3 regions of the Roseovarius sp. M141 genome follow, and region 3 is predicted to be linked to each of the others. Evidence: riboswitches for the same ligand, from Rfam matches in the RefSeq annotation. Region 3 holds a riboswitch; each other region holds the start of a gene.

Region 1 (5,475 bases), 3.3 Mb from region 3:
GCCCATGGAAAATCTCGTCATGCAGGATCCAGATGCCATGATGGCGGCACAGATCTATCAGCGCGCAGTAGCGGTCCAGCGGCAGGATCGCTCCGGTCGGATTATGTGGAAAGTTGATCGTGACCAGCTTGGTGTTGGGGCGGATCGCGGCCTTGATCCGGTCGATATCCAGCGACCAGTTATCATCCGGGTCCAGCGGCACGCCCGTCGCCGCGCAGATCATACTGGGCAGGGTTTCGTGCGACTGGTAGTTGGGCGTCACCACGATGGCATGATCGCCGCGCTCCAGCAGCACGGAATTGGCGGCGAATATCCCCTCGCTCGCCCCGGCAAAGCACAGGATATCCTCCGGTGCGCGGCCCGCATAAATGTGCGCGATTTCAGCCCGCAGCGCAGGCGCGCCCCATGTTTCGGTATAGCCCAGCCACATGGTCTGGAATGCGTCGCGATCCGCGTCGCTGGCCATCTCCAGCAGGTCGGCCAGCGACATCGCCTCGGCGTCCGAGGCGGTCATGTGATGGCGGGCGCTGAACTCCCACTTGGCGAAATGGGTTTCCAGCCGAAAATCAGGGAGCTGCGTCATGTCGTGCCTCTTGGGGGCGTTCAATGCACCGACAAACCACATTCCATGGGGAAAGTCATGCGATAGGTCAGGACGCTGGGTTAGTCGCCGCGCGCCGTAGCGTGAAAATGATGGGTCGGGCCATGCCCGGCGCCGACACTCAGCAGATGGGCATAGGCGATTGCCTGCGTCACATATTCCTTGGCGCGTGCGACGGCAGCGGGCAACGTATGCCCGTGCCCCAGCTGGGCGGCGATAGCCGACGACAATGTGCAGCCGGTGCCGTGCGTGTTGCGGCTGTCGATGCGCTTTGATGTCATCCAATGCGCGCCCTGCGCCGACAGCAACAGATCGGGGCTGCTATCGCCCGCCAGATGCCCGCCCTTCAGCAAAACGGCAGGCGCACCCAGCGCCAGCAGAGCTTCGGCATGGGCGTGCATTTCGTTCTCATTCTGCGCCTCGGGAACGTCCAGCAGATCCCCCGCCTCCGGCAGGTTGGGTGTGATCAGCGCGGCCATGGGCAACAGGCGCTCGCACAGGGCGGCCACCGCATCGGTATGCAGCAGGCGGTCGCCGCCCTTGGCCACCATGACCGGGTCGATAACGATGGGCGCATCCAGCCCGGCGAGCGCATCCGCGACCACGCCGATGATCTCGGCATTGCCCAGCATCCCGATCTTGACCGCGTCGATGCGGATATCCTCGCGGATCGCGACGATCTGCGCGGACACCATGGCCGGATAGACCAGCTGCACCGCCTGCACGCCGCGCGTGTTCTGCGCGGTCAGCGCGGTCAGCGCGGCCATGGCATAGCCGCCATTGGCCGAAATCGCCTTGATGTCGGCCTGAATACCGGCTCCGCCTGACGGATCAGACCCGGCGATGGACAGGATATTGGGGATCATTTTACGCTCCATTCGTGGATCAGGGCGCGCGCTGCGGCTTGCATGTCCGGCGCGCGCGATATGGCGGAAACGACGGCGATGCCGGCCGCGCCCGCCTGCCGGATCGCGCCCGCATCGCCGGGTTTGATACCGCCGATTGCAACGCAAGGAAGCGGCGTGGCAGCAATGATCCGCGCCAGCCCGTCCATGCCGAGAGGCTGCGCCGCATCCGGCTTGGTCGCCGTGGCGCGCAAGGGGCCGACGCCCAGATAATCGACGCTGTTTGGCGCGATAGCGCCGAGTTGCGCCTGCATTTCGATCGACAGGCCCAGAGCCATATCCGGCCCGATCCGGGCGCGAATGGCGGCGATATCACCATCGCCCTGCCCCACATGCAGGCCGTCGGCGCCAACATCGATGGCCACCTGCACCCGGTCATTGATGACCAGCGCCGCGCCTGTCGCGCGGGTGATCTGCTGCACCTCGCGGGCTAGCGCGACCATCTCGGCATCGCTGGCATGTTTGTCGCGCAGTTGCACGATGCCGACACCTGCGGCGACGGCGGCGCGCACCTGATCAGGCACGGATGCGGGCGCATCGGGATCGGTGATGAAATAGACCGGACCCAGCCTCATGCTACGGTGATCCTCGCGCGCTTCGTCACGTCGGCAGGCGTCAGCGCGTAGAGAGCATCGATAAACGCCACCTGAAAGCTGGCCGGCCCCTTGGCCGCATCGCCTGCCATTTCACCGGCAACGGCATAGCTGGCCAGCGCGGCGACGGTCGCAGGTAGCGCGGGCTGATCCACCGCAAAGGCGACGACACCCCCGGTCAGCGAACAGCCCAGAGCGGTGATGCGCGGCATCAGCGCATGCCCCCCGGCAATGCGATACGCGGCATCGCCATCGGTGACGTAATCGACCGCGCCGGTGACCGCGACGACCCCACCGGTTTGGCGGGCCAACGTCTGCGCCGCGCCTGTCGCATTGCTGACGGTATCGGCGGTATCAGCACCCTTGCCCGCCGCATTGGCCCCTGCCAGCGCGATGATTTCGGAGGCGTTGCCGCGAATGATCGTCGGCTTCAGCGCCAGCAGGCGCGCACCGGCATCGCGGCGCAGGGCGGTGGCGCCGACGGCGACCGGGTCCAGCACCCACGGCTTGCCCGCCTGCGCCATGACGCGCGCGGCCTCCTCCATCGAGATCACCCAGTCGGGATCGAGCGTGCCGATATTGACGCTGAGAGCATCGGCCAGCCCAGCGAATTCGCCCGCTTCGCCTTGGGCATGAGCCATGGCCGGGCTGGCCCCGATCGCCAGCATGATATTGGCCATCACGTTCATCGCGACATAATTGGTGATGTTCTGCACCAGCGGTGCGCGGGCGCGCATCTGCGCCAGATAGTGCCCTGCGTCAATCATCATGGTCCCCCTTGGCCGCAGAGGGAAACATCGCTCCAAGGCGCCGATATGGCCCTGCCTGCGCTGCAACTTCCTCCGCCGGTATGATCCGGTTCAGGTTCGAAGGGTGCATCTCAGCCCTCGTCGCGGCGCCCCTGTTACTTGGGCCAAGATGAGCGCGCGATGCAGCGGCGTCAAGCCATCAGAAATCGATGGCGATGCCCTTCTTTTCCCAATCGCCGTAGCGCACGGCCTCGGGTCCGTCCTTGCGACCTCCCAGTTCCTTGGGCAACGCGCGGTCATCGGCGGCGGCGCGGCGCTGTTCTGCTTCGGCGAGGGCGCGGATGGCCTCAGGTGGCAAACTGGGTGGCAGATCGGGGCGGTCGGACATGGCAAGGGTTCCTTTTGGCGCTGCCCCTTGATATACGCCGCCGTCACCATTCAGCAAGGATTTGCCATGCCCCCGCCATCGCCGCGCGCCGCCGCCACCCGCCTGCTGGACCAGATCCTGGGCGAGCATCGCCAGATGGCGGACCTTCTGGCCACCGGCGCGCTGGATCGGCTGGAAGCGCCCGACCGCGCCCGCGCCCAGCGCCTTGCCACGCAAACGCTGCGCGGGATGGAGCGGGCCGACCGCGTGCTGGGCAAACATCTGCGCAAACCACCGCCCCTGCCGGTGATGAACATCCTGCGGCTGGGCACGGTCGAACTGTGCCTTGGCGGCGATGCGCATGGGGTGGTCAACGACTGCGTCGGGCTGGTCGCGGGCGACAAACGCTTTGTCCGGCTCAAGGGGCTGGTGAACGCCGTGCTGCGCAAGGTCGCCGCCGATGGGCCTGCCGAATGGGCCATCCTGCGCGTGCCGCATTTGCCCAAATGGCTGCGCGCCCCCCTGTCCGAGGCCTATGGCGCCAAGGCCGTCGCCGGGTTCGAGGCCGCGCATTTCGCAGCTGCGCCGCTGGACCTGACACCCAAGAGCGACGTGACCGAACTGGCGGATGCTGTGGGCGGCATTGTGCTGCCCACGGGGTCTGTGCGCGTGCATAATGCGGGGCAGGTCAGCGCATTGCCGGGCTATGACACCGGCGATTGGTGGGTGCAGGACGCCGCCGCCGCGATCCCGGCCCGCGCGCTGAGCGCGACCAAGGGCGAGGCGGTGCTGGACATGTGCGCCGCGCCGGGCGGCAAGACGCTGCAACTGGCGGCTACGGGCGCGAACGTCACCGCGCTGGATATCTCGGACGCGCGCATGGCGCGGGTGCGCGAAAACCTTGCGCGCACCGGGCTGGAGGCCAGTCTGGTGACGGGTGACGCGCTGACACATCATGGCAGCTATGACGCGATCCTGCTGGACGCGCCCTGTTCGGCTACCGGCACGATCCGGCGCCACCCCGACCTGCCCCATGCGCGCGACGGCTCGGAAATCGGCGATCTGATCGCGCTTCAGGCGGCGATGCTGGACCGCGCGCTGGGCCTGCTGAAACCCGGTGGGCGGCTGGTCTATTGCACCTGCTCGCTGCTGCCGGACGAGGGCGAATGTCAGGTGGACGACGCGCTGCTGCGCCATCCGGGTCTGACGGTCGACCGCGACGCGCTGAACATGCCCGGCATCGACCCCGACTGGATCACCGAAGAGGGCGGCTTGCGCCTGCGCCCCGATTATTGGGGCGATATCGGCGGCATGGACGGGTTTTACATCGCCGTGCTGCGCCCCTGACCCGCTTCGGCTAATTTTCGCAATCCTGCGGTGACTCGGCCTACGCTGCGCGATATGCTCTGCTGAAATGGCGCCGCAAAGAGCGCCCAAAGGCGAGGCGCATGGGATTTTCCGGCACATATCGGGCGAAATGGACGCATTGGGCGAACCGCGTCGCCGCGCGCCGTGCGGGGCGGACGAATCCCGCGACCGCCTTCGCGTCCTCGCCCGAGCCGCGTATGATCGGCAGCTTTGCCCGTGGGCGGCAACTGACGGCGGGCAATTTCATGTTCGCGGGCCACCTGCTGGAACGGCCCGGTGCCGCGATCTGGGATCTGGTCGCGCCCGATGCCGCGTTCGAGGCTGAAATGCACGGCTTTGCCTGGCTGGACGATCTGGCCGCCGTCGGCGATACCCCCGCACGCGCCTGTGCCCAAGGGTGGACCACCGGGTGGATCGCCCGCTACGGCGCCGGGCGCGGCCCCGGCTGGACGCCCGAGCTGACCGGGCGGCGCCTGATCCGCTGGATCAACCACGCGCTGTTCCTGCTGGGCGGACAGGACAAGGCGGCGTGGGACGTGTTCTATCGCGCGCTCGCGCAGCAGACGCTGTTTCTTAGCCAACGCTGGCACTCCACCGCCCCCGGCCTGCCCCGGATCGAGGCCCTGACCGGCCTGATCCATGCGGGCCTCGCGCTGGAGGGGATGCAGGGGCACGCGCCTGTCGCCGCAACTGCGCTGGGCCGCGAATGTGACGCGCATATCGGCGCAGAAGGGCTGCTGGCGACCCGCAACCCCGAGGAATTGCTGGACATCTTTACCCTGCTGACATGGGCCATCGCCGCGCTGGAGGATGCAGGCCAGACACCGCCCCTATCGTTGAGCGCCGCAACCGGGCGCATCGCTCCCACCTTGCGCACCCTGCGCCATGCCGA
Region 2 (5,475 bases), 2.3 Mb from region 3:
TCGGGCCATTGCGCAACGGGGCGGTGCCCCGCAGACCGAATTTGACCGGATCTGGATCTCACAGCACGACCGGATCATCCCGACGCGCGCGCAGCAGGCCGCGTGGCAGGCGCAATCCTGCGCTGTCCGGCGCCTGCGCGCTGCGCATCAACCCTTTGCAGCTGGTCAAAACTGGCAGGACTGGTTCGCATGAATGCCTGTATCGCTGATCGCGCCAAACGCAGCTTCACCCGCAGTTTTCAGAGCTACCATGAGGGCGCCAGCGAACAGGCCCGTATCGCAGATGCGCTTGCACAGCGGCTTGCGGATCTGTCCCTGTCCAAACCCTTTCAAAGTGCCTTTGAGATCGGCTGCGGCACCGGGCATTTGACCCATGCATTGCTGAACCGGTTTTCCATCGCATCGCTGACAGTGAACGATCTGGTGCCGAATGCGTGCCATCTGGCGGAGTCGGTCGGCGCGGATTTTTTGGAGGGCGATATCCGCAGCGTTATCTGGCCCAAGGCCCCGCATCTGATCGCCTCGGCATCGACCCTTCAATGGATGGATGCCCCCGAAGCGCTGTTGCGCAAGGCGGCTCAAACTCTGGCGCCGGGTGGTTGGCTGGCTTTTTCGGGCTTCGGACCTGCGCAGTTCAACGAATTGCGTGCCCTTGGATCTACTGCACAGGCGCCCGGTCTATGTTTGCCAGAGGCGCTGGCGGGTGCTGTGCAAACGGCAGGCGCGGGCAGGTTCGAAATTGCGGATGTGGGGCAGGACCGGCGGCAGCTTTGGTTTGACAGCCCCATAGACGTACTCAGGCATCTCCAGCAAACCGGTGTGAATGCGGTTGCGGCGAACACCTGGACCCGCGCAACCCTCGCGCGTTTTAGCGCGCGATATATCGAAGCGTTTGGCGCCCCCGGAGGCGTGCCGCTCACCTATCATCCGATCTGGATTATCGCGCACAAGGACGCCTGAAGCGTTTTGCACACAATCCGGGTTACAGATTTGATGCCAAAATGCCCGCAACACTGAAGAGGCACGGACCTTTTCCCGGGTTCGGAAAAAACGCAAAGTGCTTTAGCTCAATCTTGTCAGATGGCGCCGCAGGATCGCGTCCGCCCTCGGGGCGTCCCGGTCGTGTATCGCCGCGATGATAGCATGGTGGTCAGGCTCCGAGCGCGGCTTCCAGCGGTCGGCATATTTGGCAAAGAAGTGGCGCGCATGGAGCAGTTGCAGATTGTTGATCTCTTCTGTCAGGCGCGGCATGTTGCACCCTGCGATGATGGCCATGTGGAACATGCGATTGGCTTCTTCCCACGCAAAAGCGGTCTCTGCCGCATCGCATTGCGCCTGAACCGTCTCAGCCTTGGAAATTTGCGCAGCGGTCAGTTTCGGCACCGATTGCAAGAGAGCCACGGGTTCCAACGCACGACGCATCAGCCGCAGCTCATCCACCGTGTTCCTGTCCAGCGGCGCCACGCACATGCCCCGGCGCGGCAGGCTGGTGGCAAGGCCTTGTGCTGACAAATGCAACAAGGCTTCGCGCACGGTCACATGGCTGACGCCAAATTCACGCGCAATTTGGTCTTGGCCAAGCTTTTCGCCCGGCCGAAATTCTCCCCGGACAATTTTCATTGTCAATACACGTGCGATCTGGTCTGATTTTTTGCTGTGGGGAATATTCACGGATATATTCAAAATATTGTGGCTGCATCTTCCCAACTACAGGAATTTGGTGGCCTGTAGAAGGTGAATAAATGCGTCGAGTCCGGACGTTGCAGGTGGCGATAGGCCCTACTGGATCGCAGACGGAAATCTGGAACCTGACCCCGTCAATCTGACTGTGATCCGGCCCTTTGCCGCGCGGCGCGTAGGCGGCGGAGCGGGGTGCGTTTTGACTTCGTGAGTGCCGTTGACAGATAGCCGAGCCTGTTTGTGACAAACGATACGCTAGAAAAACACCGTCAACTGGCGAATTCTCACTCCGCCGTTGACAGAATATTATCAGAGAAATAGTTTGCAGCTTCAACCGTTGGGGTGCCGGTATCGGCTGAGAGGCGAAAGCTAACCCATCGAACCTGATCCGGGCCATACCGGCGGAGGGAACGGTGAAATTGCAGTTCTGGCTGCCGCTCCCGCACACCGTCTGTCCGCGACCCGCTGCAACACTAGGGGTCTTGATGACATTTCAGGCATTGAGCGTCGCGGGGCCGCACAGCGGCGGTGGATGTGCTGGCCATCGGGCAGGTCCACCGGGTAGTGCATCACTTCCACGAGGTTTGGCGCATTGACTGAGGTTACCATTCTCGGCGCCGGGGTGGCCGGGCTTTGGGCCGCGCGCGCCTTGTTGGCGCATGGCATTCGACCGCAGCTATTTGACCGCCACGGCCCGCCGGGGCCGCATGGCTGCTCGTGGTGGGCGGGCGGTATGTTGGCGCCCGATTGCGAGGGCGCAGTGGCCGAACCTGCCGTGGTGATCCATGGGGCCGGTGCCGCCGCGCATTGGGCCGAAGTCACCGAGGTGCAGAGCAACGGCACGCTGGTGCTTGCGCTTGATCGGGACCGCGCCGACCTTGGGCGTTTCGCCAGCCGCACCAGCGGCCATCGCACGGTGACGGCCGATGAAATCGCCGCGCTGGAACCGCATCTGGCCGGTCGGCATAGACGCGGGCTGTTCTTTGCGGATGAGGCGCATCTTGTCCCGCGGCGCGCGTTGGCAGACCTCACGGCGGGTCTGGCCGCAGAAGACGTTACGGTGCAGCGCGTCGAGGCCAAGCCCGGCGATCTGCCCGGCATCGTCATCGACTGCCGCGGGTTCGCAGCGCAGGCAGATTTGCTGAATTTACGGGCCGTGCGTGGTGAAATGGTGCTGCTGCGCGCCCCGGAAATCGAACTGACGCGCCCGGTGCGCCTGCTGCACACGCGCCATCCGCTCTACATCGTTCCGCGCGGCGACGGGCTGTTCATGCTGGGCGCCACCCAGATCGAAAGCGCCGCGCGCGGCCCGGTCACGGCACGTTCGGCGCTGGAGCTTCTGTCTGCGGCCTATGCGCTTGACCCGCGCTTTGGCGAGGCGGAAATCGTTGAATTTGGGGCTGATCTGCGGCCTGCTTTTCCCGACAACGTGCCGCGCATCATCCAGCGCGGCCGCGTGCTGCATCTCAACGGATTATACCGCCACGGTTATCTAATGGCGCCCGCACTGGCGCGCCAGGCGGCGGGTTTTATCGCAACCTCGGAGAAGGGGGATCTTTTCCATGATGATTGATGTCAACGGCGCCGCGCACAAGATCGACGCCGCCAATCTGGCTGCGGCGCTGGAGCAACTGGGCTGGGGTGAGGCCCGCGTGGCGACCGCGCTGAACGGTCGCTTTGTCCCCGTCTCGCAGCGGCCAAACACGCCCTTGTCGGCTGGCGACCGGCTGGAAGTGTTGACCGCGATGCAGGGGGGCTGAGGATGCGCGATTTTTATGGTGTCACGCTGGACAACCCGCTGATGCTGGGCACCTCGCAATACCCCTCGCCTGCGGTGTTGGAGGCCGCGTTTCGCGACTCGCGCGCGGCGGTCGCCACCGTTTCCCTGCGTCGTGAGCAGGGCGCGGGGCAAGCGTTCTGGGATTTGGTGCGCTCGCTTGGCGTGCATCTTCTGCCCAATACCGCCGGATGCCACAGCGCCCGCGAAGCGATTACAACCGCCCATATGGCCCGCGAATATTTCGAGACCGACTGGATCAAACTGGAGGTGATCGGCCATGACGACACGCTTCAGCCCGACCCGTTTGAATTGGTCGAGGCTGCCGAAGCCCTCTGCGCGGCTGGTTTCAAGGTCTTTCCCTATATGACCGAAGATCAGGTGATCGCCGCGCGACTGGTCGAGGCAGGCTGCCGGGTGTTGATGCCTTGGGGGGCGCCGATCGGCTCGGGGCTGGGGCTGGCCAATCCTTATGGGCTACGCAACCTTCGCGCTGCCTTTCCTGATCTGGCATTGGTGGTTGATGCGGGTCTGGGCCTGCCCAGCCACGCGGCGCAGGCCATGGAGATGGGCTATGACGCGGTTCTGCTGAATACCGCCGTGGCGCAGGCCGACGATCCCGCCGCCATGGCGCGCGCCTTCGCGCTTGCCGCAGAGGCGGGCAAACTCACGGCCACCTCCGGCCCGATGCCAGCACGCGACATGGCTGTTCCATCGACTCCTCTGATCGGAAAGGCATGGCTATGACGGCGAAGCTGCCCCGTTTCTACCCGATTTTCGATAGCGCCGATTGGATCGCGCGGGCCATGGCCGTGGGGGTGCGTCTGGTGCAACTGCGCGTCAAGGACACACCTGAACCCGCGCTGCGTGAGGAAATCCGCCGTGCGCTGGCGCTGACACGCAAACATGGCGCCGCGTTGGTGATCAACGACCATTGGCAGATCGCCCTTGAAGAGGGCGCCGATTGGCTGCACCTGGGTCAGGAAGACCTCGACACCGCGGATATCAAGGTTATTCGCCGCGTCGGCATACGCCTCGGACTCTCAACCCATGACCACAGCGAGCTTGATCGTGCGCTGGCGCTTGCGCCCGACTATATCGCGCTTGGCCCTGTTTATCCGACGATCCTGAAACAGATGAAGTGGCGCGAACAGGGGCTTGATTGCGTGACCGAATGGAAGCGCCTATGCGGTGATGTGCCTGTTTGCGCCATCGGCGGCCTTTCGGTCGCGCGTGCGCCGGGTGTCTTTGCCGCCGACGCCGATCTGGTGGCGGCAGTCACCGACATCACGCTGCACGCCGACCCCGACATGCGGATGCGCGCGTGGCTGGAGACCTGTGGATGAGCCGTTACGCACGTCAAATGATCCTGCCGCAGGTCGGCACCGAAGGGCAGGCGCGGCTACAGTCCGCGCATGTTCTGGTGGTCGGCGCCGGCGGGCTTGGGGTGCCGGTCATGCAGTATCTGGCGGGCGCGGGCGTCGGCATGCTGACGCTGATCGACGGTGATCACGTCGAAGAAGGCAACCTGCATCGTCAGCCGCTGTATCGCATGGCGGATATCGGTCGGCCCAAAGTGCAGGCAGCGGCAGAGGCGATCCGCAGCCTCAATCCCGATACTCAGGTTTGCGCACAGGTGGCGTGGCTCGACCCCGACATCGCGCCGGACCGCGTTGCCGCCGCCGATCTGGTGCTCGATTGCGCCGATACTTTTGCCGCGAGCCTCACCCTTTCGGACGCCTGCCGCGCGGCGGGCAAGCCGCTGATTACCGCATCGGCGCTGGGTTTGCAGGGCTATGTCGCAGGGGTCTGCGGCAACGCACCCTCCTTGCGGGCGATCTTTCCCGATCTGCCGATCTCGGCGCCCACCTGCGCCACTGCCGGCGTCCTCGGGCCGGTCGTCGCCATGATGGGGGCGTTGCAGGCGCAGATGGCGCTCTCTGTGCTTTTGGGCCTGTCGCCCACGCCGCTGGGGCAGATGATGATTTTCGATGCCGAGCGCTGGCGGATGGCTGAAT
Region 3 (5,475 bases):
GCGTCCGGCTACGGCAGAGCGCGCTGAAACGCCCATCGCCGCGTTCGCGCAGCTCAAGCTCGGGCAGGGCCAAGTCAGGCACGGCAAGCCGCGCGCGCGCAGGCAGATCGTCCAGCGAGTGCAGAAATTCGGTGAAGGTCGGCCCGCCAAAACGCAACAATCGGCGCAGCGCTTCGACGTTGGGATGCGAGACGAGATATGTTCCGATATCTTCGAGGATATCCTGCAACGGGCGACCCAGCACATCAGCGAGGGCGCCCAGCACGTCATGTGTGACATGCTCCTCATAGGTCAGCATCGCCTCGAATTCGGTATAATCCAGCCCGGCGCGCCGCATCACGGTGCCCCAGACGTCGCGCCCATACGTGTCGCGCACGAAACGCTCTATCGCCCGATTGATCAGCCCGTGCATATCCATCTCCGCTACGTCCCTGGTTCAGATATGCACGGCGCACCTTAAGAATTCACCAACGCGGTCAATTTTGCGGAAACAGCTGCATGCCTCCGACCTCCAGCACCGTGCGCGGCGCGGGGACGAGGCGAAACCGACCCTTGAGAATATCCGCAATCACGTCTTTTGAGACATAAGGGTAGTTGCCTCCCAGAATATCGCGCGGATACCCCTGCTGAAACAGGCGCCCCTCATATATCCGGTATGCCACCAGTCGCGCGCCTTCGTCTGCCGTCGCGAACAGGCCGATGGCGCGCTCGGTATCTTCGGCCGGCTCGAACGGGGCGATCACGATGACACAGCCCGGATGCCCCCCGGTCAGGCGGCGCTTGCAAGATTCGTGGATCTGTTGCCGCTCGTCCGGGTCCAGCCCGTCCAGCGCGCCGGGCGGCAGGCTGCTACCCACCGGACGCAGCGGTACGATGCCTTCCAGCGTGACGATTCCGTCATCGCCTGTGGCCTTCTGGTAGTCCCATCTGGCCGGGGTCTGGCGCGCCCTTTCGATCAGGGCCAGCAGATCACCGTCCTCTTGCGCATCCGCCTGCGACTCGAGCCGGGCCAGGCCGCGTTGGCCTGCGATACCCCATTCATTGGCCATCTCCCACAGGGCCAGATCCCGGTCCGCAGCACCAGACCCCGCGCGGGCGATCTGGCTGGCGGTCGCAAGGCGCTCGGCATTCAGAAGGGGCGTCAGCCATAGCGCCGCAATCGCCAGCGTGACCAGTGCCATCCAGCGGTTGACGCTGCGTTGCTGGCGACGCCAATCAGTGCGCGTCAGCAGCGCGACGGCATAGGCCAGCGCATAGATCAGCGCCACCGCAGCGGCGATCAGTCCCGCCACGCGGTGGGGCGTCAGCCCGTACTGGTCCACGCGCAGCCACACCGCCCACAGCGCCAGCGCAGCGGGCACAGGCAGCATCGCGCTCAGCAGGCGGGTCGCCATCAGCATACCCGCGCCCTGCACCGACACGCCATCGTCGCGGTGGATCGCTGTCGTCACCAGGGTAATGCCCGCCACCGTGACCGCCACCAACGTGGCCGCCGCCGAAAACTGACCAAAGAGACTGGCAAGCCCCCGAAACGGCAGCGCCACGATAAACACCGCCAGCACCACAAGCAGCGCAGGCAACAGCACACGGAGCAGCTGGATCACCAGAAACGGCGACACGTAATCGCGCAGCTCATGCACGATGGCCAGACCCAGGCCCAGCGCAATACCGCTGACGAGGTATGGCACCGGCTCCAGCGCAATGACATCCTCGATGATGTCGATCCCGACCAGACCCAGCAACTGATCCGACAGCAGCAGCACCAGCCAGGCCACCCCGACAAACAGCCACGCGGCCGCAACGCGCACCACCAGGTTCCACGCGGTGTCAAACAAGGCCCCGTAGTGGCGCCATCCCCCATGCCTGTGCAGCCCGGCGGTCACGAACGGCACCCCGATCACCAGCAGATAGACAAAGGCGGCCGCCCCGTACCCAGTGTCCAGAAAATCCTCGACCTGCGCATGGCGAAAGCTGGCCCAGAACAGCAGCAGCGCGGCAGGCACCGCCATGCCCAGCGCCGCCACCGCCGCAAGTTTCAGGCGCACCGGCCCCAGCAGCGCCAGCAGCACGCCAAAGAACCCCAGCCCGGCCGCGATGGGCAGCAATGCGGCCCGCGCGTTGTCCACCATGTCCGGCAGAACATTGATCAACCCCCAGACCGACAGGCCTGCCACCGCGCCGACGATGGCGTATAGCAGCCGCGCGTCACTGGTTTTGGATCTGAGCATCATGGACAGCACTCCGGGTATGATCTGACGCATCGTTTCGCCGCAGCCTACCGCCTTTCACGCCCAAGCTGAACGGGCGATTTTCACCGCAGGCGCCGTCCCGCGCGGCGTGGTCTTTCGCGGCTTGCGCGCACGCCCGGCACTTGCTAGGTCTGGCCTATCCGTTGGGGTGCTCCGCTATGCCGGAGCTGAGAGGCGATACGCCGACCCATCGAACCTGATCCGGTCAGTACCGGCGGAGGGAACGGAGATGGCAGACGCCGCCAATGCGGCCCTGCGCCCCTTTTCCGTTTGTCCCGTCGGTCCTGAATCACCACCAAGGAGCCGACATGAAATCCCTCGTTTTCACCGCCGCCTTTCTAAGCGCCCTGACCGCCGTGCCAGCATGCGCACAGGACAAGATGACCCTCGTGCTGGACTGGTTCATAAACCCCAACCACGGCCCTATCGTAATCGCCCAAGAGCGCGGTTATTTCGCCGATGAAGGTCTGGACATTGAAATCATCGCGCCCGCCGATGCCTCGGCCCCGCCCAAGATGGTGGCCGCAGGTCAGGTCGATCTGGCCGTATCCTACCAGCCGCAACTGCACCTTCAGATCGCCGAAGGCCTGCCGCTGATCCGCGTCGGCACCCTGATCGCCAGCCCGCTGAACTGCCTGCTGGTGCTAAAGGACGGCCCAATAAAGACGATCGCCGACCTCAAGGACAGCAAGATCGGCTATTCCGTTGCCGGCGTCGAAGAGGCGCTGCTGAACGCGATCCTGAATCAGCATGACATCACCTTCGATGATGTGGAAATGATCAACGTCAACTGGTCCCTTGGCCCCTCGGTCATGTCCGGACAGGTCGATGCGGTCATCGGCGCCTATCGCAATTTCGAGCTGAACCAGATGGAGATCGAAGGCGCCCCCGGAACGTGCTTTTTCGTCGAAGAGGCCGGCGTGCCGCCCTATGACGAACTGATCTATGTCGCCAACCCCGAGACGATGGATCTGGCGCTGATCTCGCGCTTTTTGCGCGCCACGGGCAAAGCGACGCAATACATCGTCAACCACCCCGACGACAGTTGGGACATCTTCAAATCCACCTCACCCGAGCTGGACGATGCCCTGAACGCCCGCGCGTGGACCGACACGATTCCCCGCTTTGCCCTGCGCCCTGCCGCCGTCGACATCGCCCGCTACGCCGATTTCGAGCGTTTCCTGGCCGAGGCCGGGCTGCTGGACGGCACGCGTTCTGTGTCCGAACTGGCCATCGATCCGGGTGCAACATCCGGCGCACAATCGGAGGCGCAGTAATGTACGGCGATACCTTCACCGCATGGCGCGCGGACGCGGCGCAGGATTGGCACGCCTACACCCATCACCCCTTTGTCGAGGGGCTGAGGGACGGCACGCTGCCGCGCAAGGCCTTTTTGCACTACCTCGTGCAGGATTACGTGTTTCTCATCCACTTCTCCCGCGCCTGGGCGCTGGCGGTGGTCAAGGCGGACACGGTCGAGGAAATGCGCTTTGCCACGACCACGCTGGACGCGCTGCTGAACGGTGAAATCGCGCTGCATGTCGCCACCTGCGCGCGCGAAGGCATCGACGAGGCCACGCTATTCGCCGCGCCCGAGGCGGCGCAGAACATCGCCTATACGCGCTATGTGCTGGATGCGGGCTACTCGGGCGATTTTCTGGACCTGCTGGCGGCGCTCACGCCCTGCGTACTGGGATACGGCGAAATCGGCCTGCGTCTGGCTGCCGGGCGCGGCGACACGCCGTATGGCGAATGGATCGATACCTATGCCGGGTCGGACTATCAGCAAGCCTGTCGCAAGGCTGGCACGCTTCTCGATGGCGCCATTGCCCGGCGGCTGGGGGCAACGCCGCAGGATAGCCCACGGTGGCGCGCGCTTTCACAGCGTTTTTCCACAGCCGTACGGCTGGAGGTGGGCTTTTGGGACATGGGTTTGCAGGGATGACAGCGCCCGGCATCATCCTGGAGGGGTCCGTCGATATCGACGGCGTGCCCCTGATCCCGCCCATCCGGCTCACGGCGGCGGCAGGCAAATGGACCTGCCTGCTGGGACCGTCCGGCGTGGGAAAGTCCACCATCCTGCGCCTGATTTCGAGCATCGCGGACGAGGCGACGTTGACCGGCACGTTAACTGCCAGTGACGGCGCCCCCCTCGCCGGGCGCGTGGCGCTGATGGCACAATCCGATCTGCTGCTGCCGTGGCTGACCGTCGCGCAGAATGTCACCCTGGGTGCCCGCCTGCGCAACGCGGCGCCGGATGAAAAGCGCGCCGCCGAACTGCTGGACGAGGTCGGGCTGCGCGCACACGCGGAAAAACGCCCCGCCACGCTATCGGGCGGCCAGCGCCAGCGCGCCGCACTGGCGCGTACCTTGATGGAGGATCGCCCCATTGTCCTGCTGGACGAGCCGTTCTCGGCGCTGGATGCGCGCACCCGCGCGCAGGTGCAGGACCTGACGGCACAGCTGCTCTCGGACAAAACCGTGCTGATGGTCACGCATGACCCGGCCGAGGCGGCCCGGCTGAGCGACGTCATCCTCATCCTCGGCCACGGCGGACTGCGCGAACGGCCCGTGCCCCCCGGCGCCCCGCCGCGTGCCGTGGATGACGCGCCGACCCTCAGTGCCCAAGGCGCCCTGCTGGCCGAACTGAGGGCCGGACCATGAGGCGCGTCGGCAGCATCGCCGCCTCGGCGCTCGTCGCGCTGGCTGCATGGCAGGCGCTGGTCCTGCTGACCGGTGTGCCACGATTTATTCTACCTGGCCCTGCGCTGGTGGCCGAAACGCTCTGGACCAGCCGCGCCCTGATCGCGCACCATACGATGATCACGGCCATCGAAGTGCTGGCGGGCCTCGCCCTCGGCGCCACCTTGGGCGGGGCGACAGCCATCGCACTGGCCGCATCCCCCCTCGCGCGCCAGCTGGTGCGCCCCATGTTGATTTTCAGCCAGGCGGTGCCGGTTTTCGCCCTCGCCCCGATCCTGACCCTGTGGTTCGGCTATGGCATAGGATCCAAAGTGGTGATGACGCTGCTGGTGATCTATTTCCCCGTCACCTCGGCCTTTTTCGACGCCCTGATGCGCACGCCCCAGGCCTGGATCGACATGGCGCGCCTCATGGGCGCCAGCCCCGCGCGCATCATGCGCCACATCCGCATCCCGGCCGCCCTGCCCGGTTTTGCGTCAGGCCTGCGACTGGCCGCAGTCTATGCCCCCATCGGCGCGATCAT

What was found. Region 3 has a riboswitch for thiamine pyrophosphate ahead of FGD77_RS21005 (ABC transporter substrate-binding protein). Riboswitches for the same ligand answer to the same signal wherever they lie in the genome.
Region 1: it holds a riboswitch for thiamine pyrophosphate, as region 3 does, so the genes downstream of both, thiM (hydroxyethylthiazole kinase) here and FGD77_RS21005 (ABC transporter substrate-binding protein) in region 3, are expected to answer to the same signal.
Region 2: it holds a riboswitch for thiamine pyrophosphate, as region 3 does, so the genes downstream of both, FGD77_RS09900 (FAD-dependent oxidoreductase) here and FGD77_RS21005 (ABC transporter substrate-binding protein) in region 3, are expected to answer to the same signal.

What each region holds. Positions count from the first base shown of each region.
Region 1 covers NZ_VCNH01000008.1:165,355-170,829, forward strand. Annotated here, with positions in the region: gene FGD77_RS04850 (aminotransferase class I/II-fold pyridoxal phosphate-dependent enzyme) at 1-583, opposite strand, end outside; gene thiD (bifunctional hydroxymethylpyrimidine kinase/phosphomethylpyrimidine kinase) at 664-1,467, opposite strand; gene thiE (thiamine phosphate synthase) at 1,464-2,081, opposite strand; gene thiM (hydroxyethylthiazole kinase) at 2,078-2,866, opposite strand; TPP riboswitch at 2,920-3,012, opposite strand; gene FGD77_RS04870 (DUF1674 domain-containing protein) at 3,048-3,236, opposite strand; gene FGD77_RS04875 (RsmB/NOP family class I SAM-dependent RNA methyltransferase) at 3,303-4,562, shown strand; gene FGD77_RS04880 (heparinase II/III family protein) at 4,664-5,475, shown strand, end outside.
Region 2 covers NZ_VCNH01000008.1:1,200,586-1,206,060, forward strand. Annotated here, with positions in the region: gene FGD77_RS09885 (pimeloyl-ACP methyl esterase BioG family protein) at 1-193, shown strand, start outside; gene FGD77_RS09890 (methyltransferase domain-containing protein) at 190-960, shown strand; gene FGD77_RS09895 (GntR family transcriptional regulator) at 1,063-1,671, opposite strand; TPP riboswitch at 2,009-2,107, shown strand; gene FGD77_RS09900 (FAD-dependent oxidoreductase) at 2,273-3,253, shown strand; gene thiS (sulfur carrier protein ThiS) at 3,243-3,440, shown strand; gene FGD77_RS09910 (thiazole synthase) at 3,443-4,204, shown strand; gene FGD77_RS09915 (thiamine phosphate synthase) at 4,201-4,803, shown strand; gene FGD77_RS09920 (HesA/MoeB/ThiF family protein) at 4,800-5,475, shown strand, end outside.
Region 3 covers NZ_VCNH01000008.1:3,486,718-3,492,192, forward strand. Annotated here, with positions in the region: gene FGD77_RS20995 (heme NO-binding domain-containing protein) at 1-418, opposite strand, end outside; gene FGD77_RS21000 (DUF4153 domain-containing protein) at 477-2,231, opposite strand; TPP riboswitch at 2,384-2,489, shown strand; gene FGD77_RS21005 (ABC transporter substrate-binding protein) at 2,558-3,526, shown strand; gene FGD77_RS21010 (TenA family protein) at 3,526-4,194, shown strand; gene FGD77_RS21015 (ABC transporter ATP-binding protein) at 4,191-4,913, shown strand; gene FGD77_RS21020 (ABC transporter permease) at 4,910-5,475, shown strand, end outside.